DNA from 2 places in the Arthrobacter halodurans genome. Region 2 is predicted to be linked to the other one. Evidence: riboswitches for the same ligand, from Rfam matches in the RefSeq annotation. Region 2 holds a riboswitch; the other holds the start of a gene.

What was found. A riboswitch is a leader RNA that binds a small molecule or an ion and turns the genes downstream of it on or off. The one in region 2 is predicted to bind S-adenosylmethionine.
Region 1: it holds a riboswitch for S-adenosylmethionine, as region 2 does, so the genes downstream of both, ACETWP_RS12425 (hypothetical protein) here and ACETWP_RS07940 (ABC transporter ATP-binding protein) in region 2, are expected to answer to the same signal.

The regions. Positions count from the first base shown of each region.
Region 1 is NZ_JBHDLJ010000010.1:69,298-76,713, reverse strand. Features, by position in the region: gene ACETWP_RS12440 (VIT1/CCC1 transporter family protein) at 31-1,227, shown strand; gene ACETWP_RS12435 (SRPBCC family protein) at 1,224-1,679, opposite strand; gene ACETWP_RS12430 (DEAD/DEAH box helicase) at 1,766-5,167, shown strand; SAM riboswitch class IV at 5,258-5,401, shown strand; gene ACETWP_RS12425 (hypothetical protein) at 5,415-5,747, shown strand; gene sucD (succinate--CoA ligase subunit alpha) at 5,830-6,750, opposite strand; gene sucC (ADP-forming succinate--CoA ligase subunit beta) at 6,768-7,416, opposite strand, start outside.
Region 2 is NZ_JBHDLJ010000005.1:49,788-57,203, reverse strand. Features, by position in the region: gene sbnB (2,3-diaminopropionate biosynthesis protein SbnB) at 1-447, shown strand, start outside; gene ACETWP_RS07955 (threonine synthase) at 487-1,650, shown strand; gene ACETWP_RS07950 (hypothetical protein) at 1,870-1,998, shown strand; gene ACETWP_RS07945 (LuxE/PaaK family acyltransferase) at 2,033-3,313, shown strand; SAM riboswitch class I at 3,556-3,646, shown strand; gene ACETWP_RS07940 (ABC transporter ATP-binding protein) at 3,652-4,518, shown strand; gene ACETWP_RS07935 (aliphatic sulfonate ABC transporter substrate-binding protein) at 4,632-5,681, shown strand; gene ACETWP_RS07930 (ABC transporter permease) at 5,681-6,520, shown strand; gene acs (acetate--CoA ligase) at 6,517-7,416, shown strand, end outside.

The DNA of each region.
Region 1 (7,416 bases), on a different contig from region 2:
GGAGCAACGAACCGAACCGAGGACCCCACGATGACACCGGACCCGACACCCAGGGAAACGACCGGCGCCGCCGGCACGCGCGCCGGCACCGATATCCCCGTCCCGGCCGGGACGCGGGCGGGCTCGCCCGATGCGGACCGCCGCACCCCGACCCCGCGCGACCTCCGGCGCTGGCGCAAGTACCTCGCCGACGAGCGCGCCGAGGGAGCCGTCTACCGGGAACTGGCCGCGGACCGCGAGGGCGAGGAGCGGCGCATCCTCCTCGGCCTGGCGGACGCCGAGCACCGCCACGAGCAGCACTGGCTCGACATGCTCGGGGACCACGCGGACCGCCGCGTCCGTCCGTCCCTGCGGCGCGTCCTGCTGCGCTTCCTCGCGCGCCACTTCGGCTCCGTGTTCGTCCTCGCGCTGGCCCAGCGCGCCGAGGGCAACTCCCCCTACGCGGTGGACCAGGACGCGACGCGCCAGATGGCCGCGGACGAGCTGGTGCACGAGGAGGTGGTCCGCGGGCTCGCGACCCGCGGGCGCACCCGGCTGTCCGGGAACTTCCGGGCGGCGGTCTTCGGCGCCAACGACGGGCTCGTCTCCAACCTGGCCCTGGTCATGGGCATCGGCGCGACCGGCGTCTCCAGCGCCCTGATCCTCTTCTCCGGCATCGCCGGCCTGCTCGCGGGAGCGCTGTCGATGGCGGCCGGCGAATACGTCTCGGTGCGCTCCCAGCGCGAGCTGCTCGCCGCCTCGCGGCCCACGCAGGCCACGCTGTCCGCGGCCCCGGACCTGGACCTGGACGCCAACGAACTGGTCCTGGTCTACAAGGCGCGCGGCATGAACGACGAGGACGCCGAGCACCGGGCGGCGGAACGCATGGGGTACTTCTCGTGCGACTGCAACCCCTCGATGTCGCTGCAGCCCGAGCGCGAGGCGGACGACCAGCGCGAGCACGAGACCATCGGCTCGGCGCTGGGTGCCGCCGGCGCGAGCTTCTGCTTCTTCGCTTCCGGCGCGCTCATCCCGATCCTGCCGTACCTCCTGGGCCTCGGCGGGTCCGCGGCGGTCGCGGTCGCGGTGGTCCTCGTCGGCCTGGCGCTGCTGGTGACCGGGGGCGTCGTCGGACTGCTCTCGGGCGCGTCGCCGGCCAAGCGCGGCCTCCGCCAGCTGGCCATCGGCCTCGGGGCCGCCGCCGTGACCTACGCGCTGGGCCTGGCGTTCGGCACCACGGTCGCCTAGGAGGGCGTCGCGCCGCCGTCGAACTGCGCGGCGAGGCGCTCCAGGGTGCGCTCCATGTTGCCCGGCGTCGTGCGGGTGAAGCCGAGCACGCGCAGGGCCCACTTGTGCTTGAGCCGGCTGGCGTCCCAGGTTTCGCGGACGAGCGTGCCGCCGTCGACCGGTTCCAGCTCGTAGCGCCAGCGGTGCCCGCTGAAGTGCCGCCAGGCGATCGTGCGGCCGTCCTCGAACTCGACCACCGTGTTGCTGATCCGGTACGGGACGCCGAGCCGCATGTCCATGCCGAACTCGGCGCCGAGCCGCAGCCGGTCCGGCGAGCCCCCGCGGGCGGCGCGCACCGTGCCGGAGCCGTCGATCACCGGATGCATGGCGGGGTCCGCGAGGAGCTCGAACACGGCACGGGGCGGTGCCGGCACGAGCCGCTGGCGGGACTGGAGGTAGGGGGAGGTGTCCATCGCCCCAGTCTAGGGCCGCGTCGCGGAGGGCGTCCCGGGGCGGGGGCCGGTTCGCGGCGGGGCCGCGCTCGTGAAACGATGGGAGGATGGCCGAATCCGCATACCCGCTCGTCGATGCCCGTGAGATTCTGCGTGTTGTCGGCGGTGCGGCGTTCACGCGGGGCAAGGCCTACGCCAACAGCGAGCGCATCACCGACCTCGCCTGGGACCCCGCCGCCGGGGAACTCGCCGGACGCGTGCAGGGCACCGATCCCGTCGCCTACGCATGCGCGGTATCCCTGGTGGACAAGAAGGGCGCGTGGACGGTCTCCGGCCTTCGCTGCTCCTGCCCGGTCGGCGTGGACTGCAAGCACGGCGCGGCGCTGCTCATCCACTCCAACACGCTGCACCTGCGCTCCCGCGACGTCTTCTTCGAGAACACCGCGGCCGCGGCCACCGCGCCCGCGTGGCAGGAGAGCCTGAACGGGTTGCTCGGCGCGGGCTCCCGGGCGGCCGCCGCCGCGCCCCGGACCCCGGGCCGCTCGCACGCGGCCGCCGAACGCGCCGTCCTCCAGGAGATGGCCCTGCAGTTCGACCTCCAGGACACCACCGTGGCCGCGCACCGCCAGTGGGCCCCCGGTTCCGGCGTGGGGCACCAGCGAGCCGCCGCGCACCGCTGGCGGCTTGGCGTGCGTCCCATGGTCCGCTCCGGCAACGGCCGCTGGGTGCGCGGGAACCTGCGGTGGAACACCATCAGCTTCAAGACCTACGGGCTGAACCTCGATCCCGAACAGCACCGCTGGTTCTGCCAGTTCGTGCCCCTCTACCGGGCCAACGGGCAGCTCTACTTCGGCGAGGACAACGACTGGCTGTACCTCGACGAGTTCAGCTCCCCCCTGCTGTGGGCGCTGCTGGCCGAGACCGGCGACCTCGGCATCCGGCTCATCGGCACGCGACCGGACGCGGAGGTCCGCCTCACGGCGCCGGCCGCCGTGGCGCTCGCCGCGCTGCGCGACGCCTCGGGCGCGGCGGACTCCCCGCTGCGCCTCGTCCCCACGCTGTCCATCGACGGCGGGCTCGTGGAGCTGGACGGGCACCGCCCCGCCGGCGCCATCGGCAACCACGGCATCTACGCCGCCACCGACGACTCCGCCGTGGTCCTCCTGGCCCCCGTGGAGGGTCGCCTGGACCCCACGGAGCTCGAGCTGCTCCGCCACCCGGAGGGCATCGAGGTGCCCGCGCCGGAGATCGGGGACTTCCTGGCGAAGGTCTACCCCCGGCTCGGGCGGCGCGTCGCGGTCGTCAGCCTCGACGGGTCCGTGGAGCTGCCGGAGATCCTGCCCCCGAAGCTGGTGCTCAGCGTCGGGTACCCGGGCGGCGACGTCGCCGAGCTGGACTGGAACTTCGACTACGGCCCCATGCCGGTTGACGCCGACACCCGCGACGCGGAGTCGGAGACCGCCCTGGAGAACGCCGCCCTCGCCGTCCTCGAGGACTCGCCCGCGCTGGCCGGCCGGGTGCTGGCGCCGCGGACCCTGCGCGGCCTGGACACCGTGGACTTCGTCCGCCGCACCCTGCCCGCCCTCGGCGAGCTCGACGGGTTGCGGATCGATGTCACGGGGCGGGAGCCGGAATACCGGGAGCTCACCGAGTCCCCCGAGCTGACCGTCACCACCGTGGAGTCGGAGCGCCGCGACTGGTTCGACCTCGGACTGGTCATCGCCGTCGGCGAGCGCCGCATCCCGTTCGCCGAGATCCTCCGCGCCCTCTCCCGGGGGCAGAACCGCATGCTGATGCCGGACAAGACCTACTTCTCGCTGGACCACCCGCTCTTCGACAAGCTGCGCGAGCTCGTCACCGAGGCCGGGCACCTCCAGGACCGCCCGCACGAGTTGCGCATCACCCGCTACCAGGCGTCCCTGTGGGAGGAGCTGGACGCGCTGGCCACGCAGACCGAGGGCCCCGACTCCTGGTACGCGGGCGTCGGCTCGCTGCTGAACCTGGCCGAGGCGGGCCCGGCCGAGCTGCCCGCGGACCTGCATGCGGAGCTCCGCCCCTACCAGCGGGACGGCTTCGCCTGGCTGGCGATGCTGTGGCGCAACGGGCTCGGCGGCGTGCTCGCGGACGACATGGGCCTGGGCAAGACCCTGCAGACGCTCGCCCTGATCCTGCACGCGAAGCAGCAGTGGGCCAGCGCGGACCCGGCCACGACGGCGGCGCACCTCGCCGCGGCGGCCGACGCGCCGGCGTCGTCCTCGCCGCTGGTGCCCGGACCCTTCCTCGTGGTCGCCCCGACGTCGGTCGTGTCCAACTGGGCCGACGAGGCGGCGCGTTTCGCGCCGGGGCTCAGCGTGGCCCTCGTCGCCGACACCCAGGCGCGGGCGCCGCACGCCCTGGCGGCGCTCGCCGCCACGCACGACGTCGTCGTGACGTCCTACACGCTTTTCCGGCTCGACGCCGAGGCGTACCACTCGGTGGCCTGGGCCGGCCTGATCCTGGACGAGGCGCAGTTCGTGAAGAACAAGGCCACGAAGGCCCACCACGCGGCCCGCGACCTCGACGCGCGCTTCAAGCTGGCGATCACCGGCACCCCCATGGAGAACAACCTCATGGAGCTGTGGTCGATCTTCGCAATCGTCTCCCCCGGGCTCTTCCCGTCGGCCGTGCGCTACGCCGAGGAGTACCAGCGGCCCATCGAGAAGCAGGGGCTCGACGAGCCGCTCGCCCGGCTCCGGCGGCGGATCCGGCCGTTCATGCTGCGCCGCACGAAGTCCGCCGTCGTCACCGACCTGCCACCGAAGCAGGAGCAGGTCCTCCACGTCGAGCTCACGGCGAAGCACCGCAAGATCTACGACACGCACCTCCAGCGGGAGCGGCAGAAGATCCTGCGCCTGGTCGAGGACATGGACAAGAACCGCTTCACCATCTTCCAGTCGCTCACGCTGCTGCGGATGCTCTCGCTGGACGCGTCGCTCGTGGACGCGGAGTACGACGGCGTCCCGTCGGCGAAGCTGGACGTCCTGTTCGAGCAGCTCGAGGACGTGCTCGCCGAGGGGCACCGCGCGCTGGTGTTCAGCCAGTTCACCTCGTTCCTGAAGAAGGCCGCGGCTCGGCTCGAGGCGGAGGGGGTCGAATACGCGTACCTGGACGGCTCCACGCGCAAGCGCTCCGAGGTCATCGGGGACTTCAAGACCGGACGGGCGCCCGTGTTCCTCATCAGCCTCAAGGCCGGCGGATTCGGGCTGAACCTCACCGAGGCCGACTACTGCTTCCTGCTGGACCCGTGGTGGAACCCGGCCGCGGAGTCCCAGGCCGTGGACCGCGCGCACCGGATCGGGCAGACCCGCAACGTCATGGTCTACCGCATGGTCGCCAAGGACACCATCGAGGAGAAGGTCGTGGCGCTGCAGGACGCCAAGCGCCAGCTGATCTCCTCGGTGATGGACGACGGCGAGGGCTTCGGTTCGGCCATGACCGCCGACGACATCCGCGACCTGCTCAAGGATTAACGCGCCCCGCGGAAGCGCTCCGGGAGCGCGTGTTACCCCGCGGGCGCGACACGGTGCGGGCCGTCCGGCGGTGGGCTAGGCTGGACCCAGCTTCACGAGACATGGCGCCAAGCTCCGACTGGCCATGCACCAACCCCACACGGGGACCCGGCCTCGGCCGCGGTCCCGGATTGTTCGGCGGGTGGTTCGGATGACGAAGCGGCCCGCGGCAGCCGCCGCCGGCAAGGACAATCCGAAAGGCACCGCCATGACCACCCTGCGGCACCGCCCCCGTTCCACCGCTTCCCACCCCTCCGTCCGGCGGCGCGCCGGCGCTGGCGCGCCCGTCGGCGCGGCACGCTTCCCCAACGACTGGATCGCAGCGACGCTCCGCCTGTGCCCCGACCGCCGCCTGGTGCGCGTCAGCGCGGACGGGATCGAGTGGGTGCTCGCGGCCGAGGACTTCGACGCGTTGGCGCGGGCCGCCGCGGGCGCGCCCGTCCGCGTGGAGTGGAACCCCGACCTCGGCCGCGTGCTGATCCCGGGGGCGCACTCCCGCGCCGGCACGTCCTTCTTCCGCCTCGCGACCGGCCGCGCCTGAGCATCCCGCACGACGGCGGCCGCCGCCTTCCCGGGGGAAGGCGGCGGCCGCCGTCGTGCATGCCCCGAGGGGCCCGCGGTTCCTAGAGGTTCGAGTCGGGCTCGTGCTCCGGGTAGACCTCGCGCAGCAGGTGCGCGGTCTCGGACGGGGTCTTGCCGACCTTGACGCCCGCGGCCTCGAGGGCCTCCTTCTTGGCCTGCGCCGTGCCGGAGGAACCGGAGACGATGGCGCCGGCGTGGCCCATGGTCTTGCCCTCCGGGGCGGTGAAGCCGGCCACGTAGCCGACGACAGGCTTGGTGACGTTGTTCTTGATGAACTCCGCGGCGCGCTCCTCGGCGTCCCCGCCGATTTCGCCGATCATCACGATCGCCTTGGTGTCCGGGTCCGCCTCGAACGCCGCGAGGGCGTCGATGTGGGTGGTGCCGATGATCGGGTCGCCGCCGATGCCGATGGCGGTGGAGAAGCCGAGGTCGCGCAGCTCGTACATCATCTGGTAGGTCAGCGTGCCGGACTTGGAGACCAGGCCCACCCCGCCCTTGCCGGTGATGTTCGCCGGCGTGATGCCGACCAGCGACTCGCCCGGGGTGATGATGCCGGGGCAGTTCGGGCCGATGATGCGGGTGACCTGCTTGCCGTCGGCGTCGACCTTGGACTGGGCGAGCGCCCAGAACTCGGCGGCGTCCTGCACGGGCACGCCCTCGGTGATGACCACGACGAGGCCGATGCCGGCCTCGATGGCCTCGACGACGGCGTCCTTGGTGAAGGCGGGCGGCACGAAGACGATCGACACGTCGGCGCCGGTCTCGGCCATGGCCTCCTGGACCGTGCCGAAGACCGTGATCTCCTTGGCGCCGTGGGTGACCGTGGTGCCGGCCTTGCGGGCGTTCACGCCGCCGACGATCTGGGTGCCGGCGTGCAGCATGCGGGCGGTGTGCTTGGAGCCCTCGCCGCCGGTGATGCCCTGGACGATGACCTTGGAATCCTTGTTCAGGAAGATAGACATTCTGTGATCCCGTCCCTTTACTTGTTGGCCAGTTCGGCGGCCTTGTCGGCGCCTTCGTCCATGGTGGTGGCCAGGGTCACCAGCGGGTGTCCGGCCTCGCGCAGGATGCGGCGGCCCTCGTCGACGTTGTTGCCGTCGAGGCGGACGACCAGCGGCTTGGTGGCCTTCTCGCCGAGGATCTCCAGGGCCTTGACGATGCCGTTGGCGACGGCGTCGCACGCGGTGATGCCGCCGAAGACGTTCACGAACACGCTCTTGACCTGCGTGTCGTTGAGGATGACGTCCAACCCGGCGGCCATGACCGAGGCGGAGGCCCCGCCGCCGATGTCCAGGAAGTTCGCGGGCTTGACGTTGCCGTGCTTCTCGCCGGCGTAGGCGACGACGTCCAGGGTGGACATGACCAGCCCCGCGCCGTTGCCGATGATGCCGACCTGGCCGTCGAGCTTGACGTAGTTGAGGTCCATCTCCTTGGCCTTGGCCTCGAGCGGATCGGTGGCGTCCTTGTCCTCGAGCGCGGCGTGGCCGGGCTGGCGGAAGGCGGCGTTCTCGTCGATCGAGACCTTGCCGTCGAGGGCCACGATCTCGCCCGCGCCGGTCTTCACCAGCGGGTTGACCTCGACCAGCGTCGCGTCCTCCTTCTGGAAGACGTCCCAGAGCTTCACGATG
Region 2 (7,416 bases):
GTGACCGTGCACGATAGCCCCGAGCAGCTGATCCGGAGCAGCGACCTCGTCGTGTTCGCCACCGTCGCCGCCCAGCCGCACGTGCACGACGTGACGTGGTTCGCGCACAACCCGCTGGTGTTGCACGTGTCGCTGCGCGATCTGGCCCCGGAGATCCTGTTGGCGTCCACCAACATCCTGGACGACGTCGACCACTGTCTGAAGGCCGGAACGTCTGCCCACCTCGTGGAGCAGATGGTCGGTCACCGGGACTTCGTCGACGGTACCCTGGCCGACGTCATGGCAGGCAAGGTCTCGCTGCCGGACGACCGCCCGGTGGTGTTCTCGCCGTTCGGCCTGGGCGTGCTCGACCTGGCGGTGGGCAAGTACGTCTACGACGAAGTCGCCCGCAGCGGCCAGCTCCGGGTGGTCGAGGACTTCTTCTCGGAGTTGAAGCGGTATGGCTGACGCGGCGCGCACTGGCACACGGGAGGAGGTGCACTCGACATGGGCAGGGTGACCGGCTCGGTACGCACCGCCGGGTGCGAGTGGCTGGAGTACGACTATGGTCCCGGCCTGGTCCCGGAGGAGGGGCCGGGAACGTTCACGATGTGGCGATACCGCTCCCTCCTGCCCTTGTCCGAGGGGCCGGTGCGCTACCCCTTGCCCATCGGTGGCACGCCGCTTCTGTCGGTCCCCGCCCTGAGGGGCGCGTTGGGGACCCCGTCCCTCTGGGTCAAGGACGAGACCCGCGGCCCGACGGCGTCGAACAAGGACCGGGCCACGGCGTTGGTGATCGAGGACGGGCTGCGGCGCGGTCTGGACACCATCACGACGGCCTCGACGGGCAACGCCGCCGTAGCGACGGCGTTCGGGGCGGCCGCTGCCGGGATGCGCGCCGTCATCTTCGTGTCGGTCGACTGTCAGGAGGACAAGCTCGCGCTCATGACCCAAGCCGGGGCATGGGTGTTCCAGGTTCCTGATGGCTATGCGGCCGCCGTCGACCTGTCGCGCGCGGCGGTCGAGGAGTTCGGCTGGGTGGATCGGAACACCGGCGTGAACCCCCTGACGACCGAGGCCAAGAAGACCGTCGCGCTGGAGGTTTGGGAGCAGCTTGGCCGCCGGATGCCGGACGTGATGGTCGCCCCCGTGGGTGACGGGCCCACCCTCGTGGCGCTCGAGAAGGGCTTCGCCGAGCTGGTGGCCTGTGGCGTTGCCGACCGTAAGCCCCGCCTGGTCGGTGTGCAGGCCCAGGCGTGCCAACCGCTGGTGCACGCCTGGCTGGGGACCACCCCGGGACCCGACGAACTGGACGCGGCGTCGACGGTCGCCGATGGGATCGCCGTGCTGCGGCCGGCCATCGGCGACGCCGTGCTCCAAGCCGTGCGTTCCGGTGACGGCGCCATGGTGGCGGTGAGCGACACGGAACTCATGGAGGCCGTCGGTTTGCTGGCCTCGACGGCCGGCGTCGGCGCGGAGCCAGCCGGCGCCGCGTCCGTGGCGGGCTTGCGGAGCGCCCTGCGCCAGGGCCTGGTGGACCCCGAGGAGACGACCGTCGTGCTCGTCACCGGGCGCGAGATCAAGGCGGCCGGCTCCCCAACCCTGGGCAGGGTGTCCGTGGCCGACCGGCTGGATGACGTGCGGCAGGCACTCGGGATGGTTCACCCATGACGGGGGCCCGCATGGTCGAGCCGCCCGAGCGGCGCCCGGGCGGATCCACGCGGCCCGCGTACGGCATGAACAGTACGGGGCCTACGGCGGCGTCGGTACTCCGAAAATACCGCAGGGGAAGGACTCTTTCCGGTGTCTTCGCATCCATCCTTGAGTGACACAAGGCAAAGCCGGATCCCTTGGGGGGAGCCGGACGACGAGGAAGAAGAGGTCAAGGAGATGAGGAGCAGTCCCATCCCGGCAGGCCGCCCGACCACCCACTGCTACGCCGAGGGCGCGCGGGTGCTGCCTGCCCGGTCCAACCACTTCGTGCCCGTTGGGGCGACCACCGAGGAAGCCGAGGCGTAACGCGATGCTCTCATTGGCGCAGATGCTGGGAGACGTGTCCACGGCACACGTTCAGTCCCCGGACGACTGGGCGCGGTCGGTCACCAACGCCCTGCGGGATGCCGCGATCCATCACCAGGCCGAAAACGGCTTCTACCGGGCCCAGTGCGACGCGTTGGGGGTCGATCCCGCCGCGATCAACGACATCGGCGACCTTCAGGACCTACCCCTGTTGCCGGTCCGCCTGTTCAAGCGTCCCGATGCCCACATCCTGCTCACCTGCTCCCTGGCCGACGTCGAAATCGAGTCACGCTCGACCGGAACCGGCGGCGTCCCGTCGATCGCCCGCCGCAACCGGGAGACCGTGACCCGCGCGCTGATAGGACTGACCGGGACCTACCGGGAGTTCTTCCACCTGTCCCGCGGTGCGGGCCTTTTCCTGAGCCCGCCGACCGATGGAACCTCCGAGATAGGCATGATCAAGGACTTCAACATCCTGAACGGCGTCTTCGACCACCACGCGGACCTGGTGGACGACGAGTCGTATGACCCCAAGGAGGCCTCGGAATACCTGCGACAGTGGAAAGGCCGCATGACCCGCCACATCGTTGGCCCCCCGTTCCTCGTCGGCCGGTTCCTCCGGTTCCTGGAGCACGAAGGGATCAACGCGCGCTTGGACCCGTACAGCATGGTCATCACACTCGGCGGTTGGAAGCGGCACACGGGCGAATCCATCTCCCCCGAAGACTTTCGGGACCGGTGCCATGACGTGCTCGGCGTCCGCCCGGACAACGTCCGTGACATGTACGGCATGATCGAGTCGAACATGCTCGCGGTCGAATGCCACCTGCATCGCAAGCACGTCCCGCCGTGGTGCTACGTGTCCATCCGAGACGGTCACGACGTCAGCAAGGAGCTCGCACCCGGGAGTACCGGCATCATCGCCATCCTGGACGCCCTCAACACCAGCTACCCCGGTTTCCTCCTCACCGACGACGTGGGCGACGTCGAGACCGGCACCTGCGAATGCGGGAGGACCGGGCAGGTCATCACGTTCCGCCGCCGAAGGCAGGGCGCCGAACTCGGCGGCTGCGCCGTCAGCATCGAGCAGTACCTTGATTCGGGCAAGATCACCGCCGGCTCGGGAGCACCGGGCGTGGTGAAGGACAGACCCCCGGCAGAACACCCGGAAGGGACCGGGCCGGAGCGGCGAGCACCATCCTTGCCGGCCGGTCCCAGACCCGCCACGCGAAAGGCCCACGGCCTGCCTCCCAGTGGCCCAACGCTCACCCTGAAACCCCGAGAGCGTGTCGCGAACAGAACCGTCGACCGCTGAGCAGCGGGCGCCGACCGAGCGTCGTCGTGCGCGCCATCACCCTCCGGCGCGGAGCACGGGGGACGCGGGGGCCCGCACCCGTGGCGACAGGGGGGCCGCCGGCGGAATCGAACAAACACGTCGCTTCGTTGGCTTTTCCGCAGATCGTTCGATCCCGCGGCTCGCGCAAGTGTTACGTCGAATATGTCGCCGCCGCACCGCCGGGCTTGCCTCCGGCGCCGCGCATGCCCTTTAGTGGAAGCACACCATCCCGAGCGGCCGAGAGATCTGGCTCTTTGACGCCGCAGCAACCACCCCCTCGGGGGCCGGTGCTACCGCCAGGACCGATGGAGCCAACCATGACCACCACCCTGTTGCCCACGCACCACGCCAGCACCGCGACCGCCGGCGTCGCGCTGCCCGTGTCGTTCCGCAACCTCGGCCGCGCGTTCGGGAAGGGACCGGACCGGCGCGCCGTGCTCTCCGGCATCGACTTCGAGGTCGCCGCCGGCGAAGTCCTCGCCATCCTCGGCCCCAGCGGCTGTGGCAAGTCCACGCTGCTGCGCGCGGTCGCCGGGCTGGACCGCCCGAGCGAGGGCGAGGTCGCCATCGGCGGCACGGCCGTGGACGGGATCGACGACCGCTCCGCCGTCGCCTTCCAGGAGCCGCGACTCCTGCCGTGGCAGACGGTCCGCCGCAACGTCGCCCTCGGGCTGCCGCGCGGAACGCCGAAGGCCGAGGCCGCCGTGCGGGTTCAGGAGCTGCTGGAGCTCGTGGAGCTCTCCCGGCACGCCGACCACCGGCCGCGCGAGATCTCCGGCGGGATGGCCCAGCGCGCCTCGCTCGCGCGGGCGCTCGCCCGCCGCCCCGGCGTCCTGCTGCTGGACGAGCCCTTCGGCGCGCTGGACGCCCTGACCCGGCTCAAGATGCAGGACCTGCTCCTGGACATCCACCGGGCGCACCCGTCCACGGTCCTGCTCGTGACCCACGACGTCGACGAGGCGCTGCAGCTGGCGGACCGGATCCTGGTGCTCGGCGCCGTGCCGGACACCGGCGGTTCGCCGGCCGACGATGCGCCCGCCGTCGGTTCGGGCTCCGCGGGCGCCGGCATTGCGCAGGTCCTCGACGTGCCCGGCAGCCGTCCGCGCGACCGCGCGTCGGCCGAGCTGGCCCGTCTCCGCTCCGCCCTGTTGGAGAGTCTCGGCGTGGACTCGCACCGCCACTAGCCGGTCCCGGCCCGCCGTCCGCCGACCCGTTCCCCCGCTTCTGCCGCTTCTGCCGCTTCTCCCCGCCCGACCGGGCCTTCCGGCCCGCACACCGCCCCCCCGAAGGAACCGCCATGACCCGCCACACCCTCTCCCCCATCACCCGCCGACGCCTCCTCGGCCTGGGCGCCGCCGGCGCCGCGACCGCCCTGCTGGCGGCGTGCGCCGGCGAGGGATCGGGCTCGCCAGCCGCCGCGGGCGCCGACGGCGGAGCCTCGACGCTGAACATCGACTTCGCCACCTACAACCCGCTGAGCCTGGTCATCAAGGAAAAGGGATGGCTCGAGGCGACGCTCCGGGACCAGGGGGTAACCGTCAACTGGATCCAGTCCGCCGGCTCCAACAAGGCCAACGAGGCCCTGCGGGCGAACGCCGTCGACGTCGGCTCCACCGCGGGGTCCGCCGCGCTGCTGGCCCGGGCCAACGGATCGCCCATCAAGGCCATCAGCCTCTACTCGCAGCCGGAGTGGGCCGCCCTGGTCGTCGCCAAGGACTCGCCCATCACGTCGGTCGCCGACCTCAAGGGCAAGCAGGTGGCCGCGACCAAGGGCACCGACCCCTACTTCTTCCTGCTGCAGGCCCTCGAGGCGGAGGGCCTGACCCCCGAGGACGTCACGGTGCAGAACCTGCAGCACGCCGACGGCTGGGCGGCGCTGCAAAACGGCTCGGTCGACGCGTGGAGCGGACTGGACCCGATCATGGCCGGCGCCGAGCAGGCCGGGGCCACGCTCCTCTACCGCCAGCTGGACTTCAATACCTTCGGCTTCCTCAACGCCACCGAGTCCTTCCTCGAACGGTCCCCGGAACTCGCCCAGACCGTCGTGAACGCCTACGAGAAGGCGCGCGCGTGGGCCGGCGAGAACCCGGAGGAGACCGCCACGATCCTCGCCGGCGTCGCCGGGCTGGACCAGGCCGTCGCCGACAAGGTCATCCTCGAGCGTTCCAACCTCGACGTCGATCCCGCGCCGGGACCCAGGCAGCGCGAGGTCCTGGAGGTCGTCGGACCGATCTTCGTCTCCACCGGGGACGTCGCCGACCAGGGGCAGGTCGACGCGGCCCTGGACTCGCTGCTCGACGACTCCTTCGTCGCCCAGGCCGACCCCGCGGCGATCAAGGAGGCGTGATGTCGGTGACCGGCCCGCACACCACCACCGCCGGCGAGGAGGCGATCGCCACCCGCGACCTCACCCGGGCCGCGGCCGGCCGCCGCGCCGGTGCGAACCGGCGGATCCTGTTGGGGCTGCTGGTCCCGGCGGTCCTGCTGGCGCTGTGGCAGGCCACGACCGCCGCCGGGCTCTTCTCCCCGGTCCAGCTGCCGGCGCCCTCGGCGGTCCTGGCGGCCGGCGTCGACCTGGCGCAGCGCGGCACGCTCTGGACCCACATCGGCATCTCCACGCAGCGTGTGCTGCTGGGCTTCGGCATCGGCGCGGCGCTGGGGCTGGCGGTCGGCGCGCTCGTGGGGCTCTCCCGGGCGGCCGACGCGCTGCTCGGGCCGACCATCGGCGCGGTCCGCGCCGTCCCGTCCCTCGCGTGGGTCCCGCTGCTGATCCTGTGGCTGAAGATCGGCGAGGACTCGAAGGTGGTGCTCATCGCCATCGGCGCGTTCTTCCCGATCTTCACCACCGTCTACCTGGCGCTGCGCCACGTGGACAAGAACCTGGTCGAGGCGGCGCGCGCGTTCGGACTCAACGGGCTGCGCCTGCTGACGACCGTGCAGCTGCCCGCCGTCGTCCCCGCCATCTTCTCCGGCCTGCGGCTTGCGCTGGCGCAGGCGTGGCTGTTCCTGGTCGCCGCGGAACTCATCGCCTCCTCGATGGGGCTCGGGTTCCTGCTCACCGACTCGCAGAACAACGGCCGCACGGACCGCCTGTTCCTGGCGATCATCCTGCTGGCCGTGATCGGCAAGACCACCGACGCCCTGCTGGGCATCGCCGAACGGAAGGCGGTGGCGCGTTGGGCGTGAGCGCACCCGACACCGCCCGGACCGCCGCCGAGGCGGCGGAGCGTGACTGGACCGAGGAGGAGCGGCTGGCCTTCTGGGACGCCGCGGCCCGCCGGCTCGAGTGGGCGCGGCCGTGGCACACCGTCCACTCCTCCACCGGCGTCGACCCGGCACGCCGCCGCGGTCCGGAGCTGCGCTGGTTCGACGGGGGCACACTCAACGCCGCCGTGAACTGCGCGGACCGGCACGTCGCCGCCGGCCGCGGCGAGAAGGTCGCGCTGCACTTCGAGGGCGAACCCGGGGACCGGCGCACCGTCACCTACCGCGAGCTCGCCGAGCAGGTCGCGCAGGCCGCGCACGCGCTGACCTCCCTGGGCATCGGGAAGGGCGACCGCGTTGTCGTCTACCTTCCGGTGCTCGTCGAGACCGTGGTGGTCGCCCTGGCCTGCGCCCGCATCGGCGCGGTGCACTCGCTGGTCTTCGGCGGCTTCTCCGCGGAGGCGTTGCGCTTCCGCGTCGAGGACACCGGTGCGCGGCTCCTGGTCACGACGGACGGCCAGTTCCGCCGCGGCCGCGCCGTGCCCGTCAAGGACAGCGCGGACGCCGCCGTGGCCGGCGTGAACGGCATCGAGCACGTGCTGGTGATCCGGCGCACCGGATCCGACATCGCGTGGACCCCGGGCCGCGACGTCTGGTGGCACGACGTCGTCGATCCGCAGCCCCGCACCCACGAGGCCGAGGCGTTCGACGCCGAGACGCCGTTGTTCATCATGTACACCTCCGGCACCACGGGCCAGCCCAAGGGACTGGTCCACACCACGGGCGGCTACCTGACGCAGGCCTCGTGGAGCCACGAGTTCCTGTTCTCCCACCCGGACCCGGAGCGGCGCGGCGACGACGTCCACTGGTGCACCGCC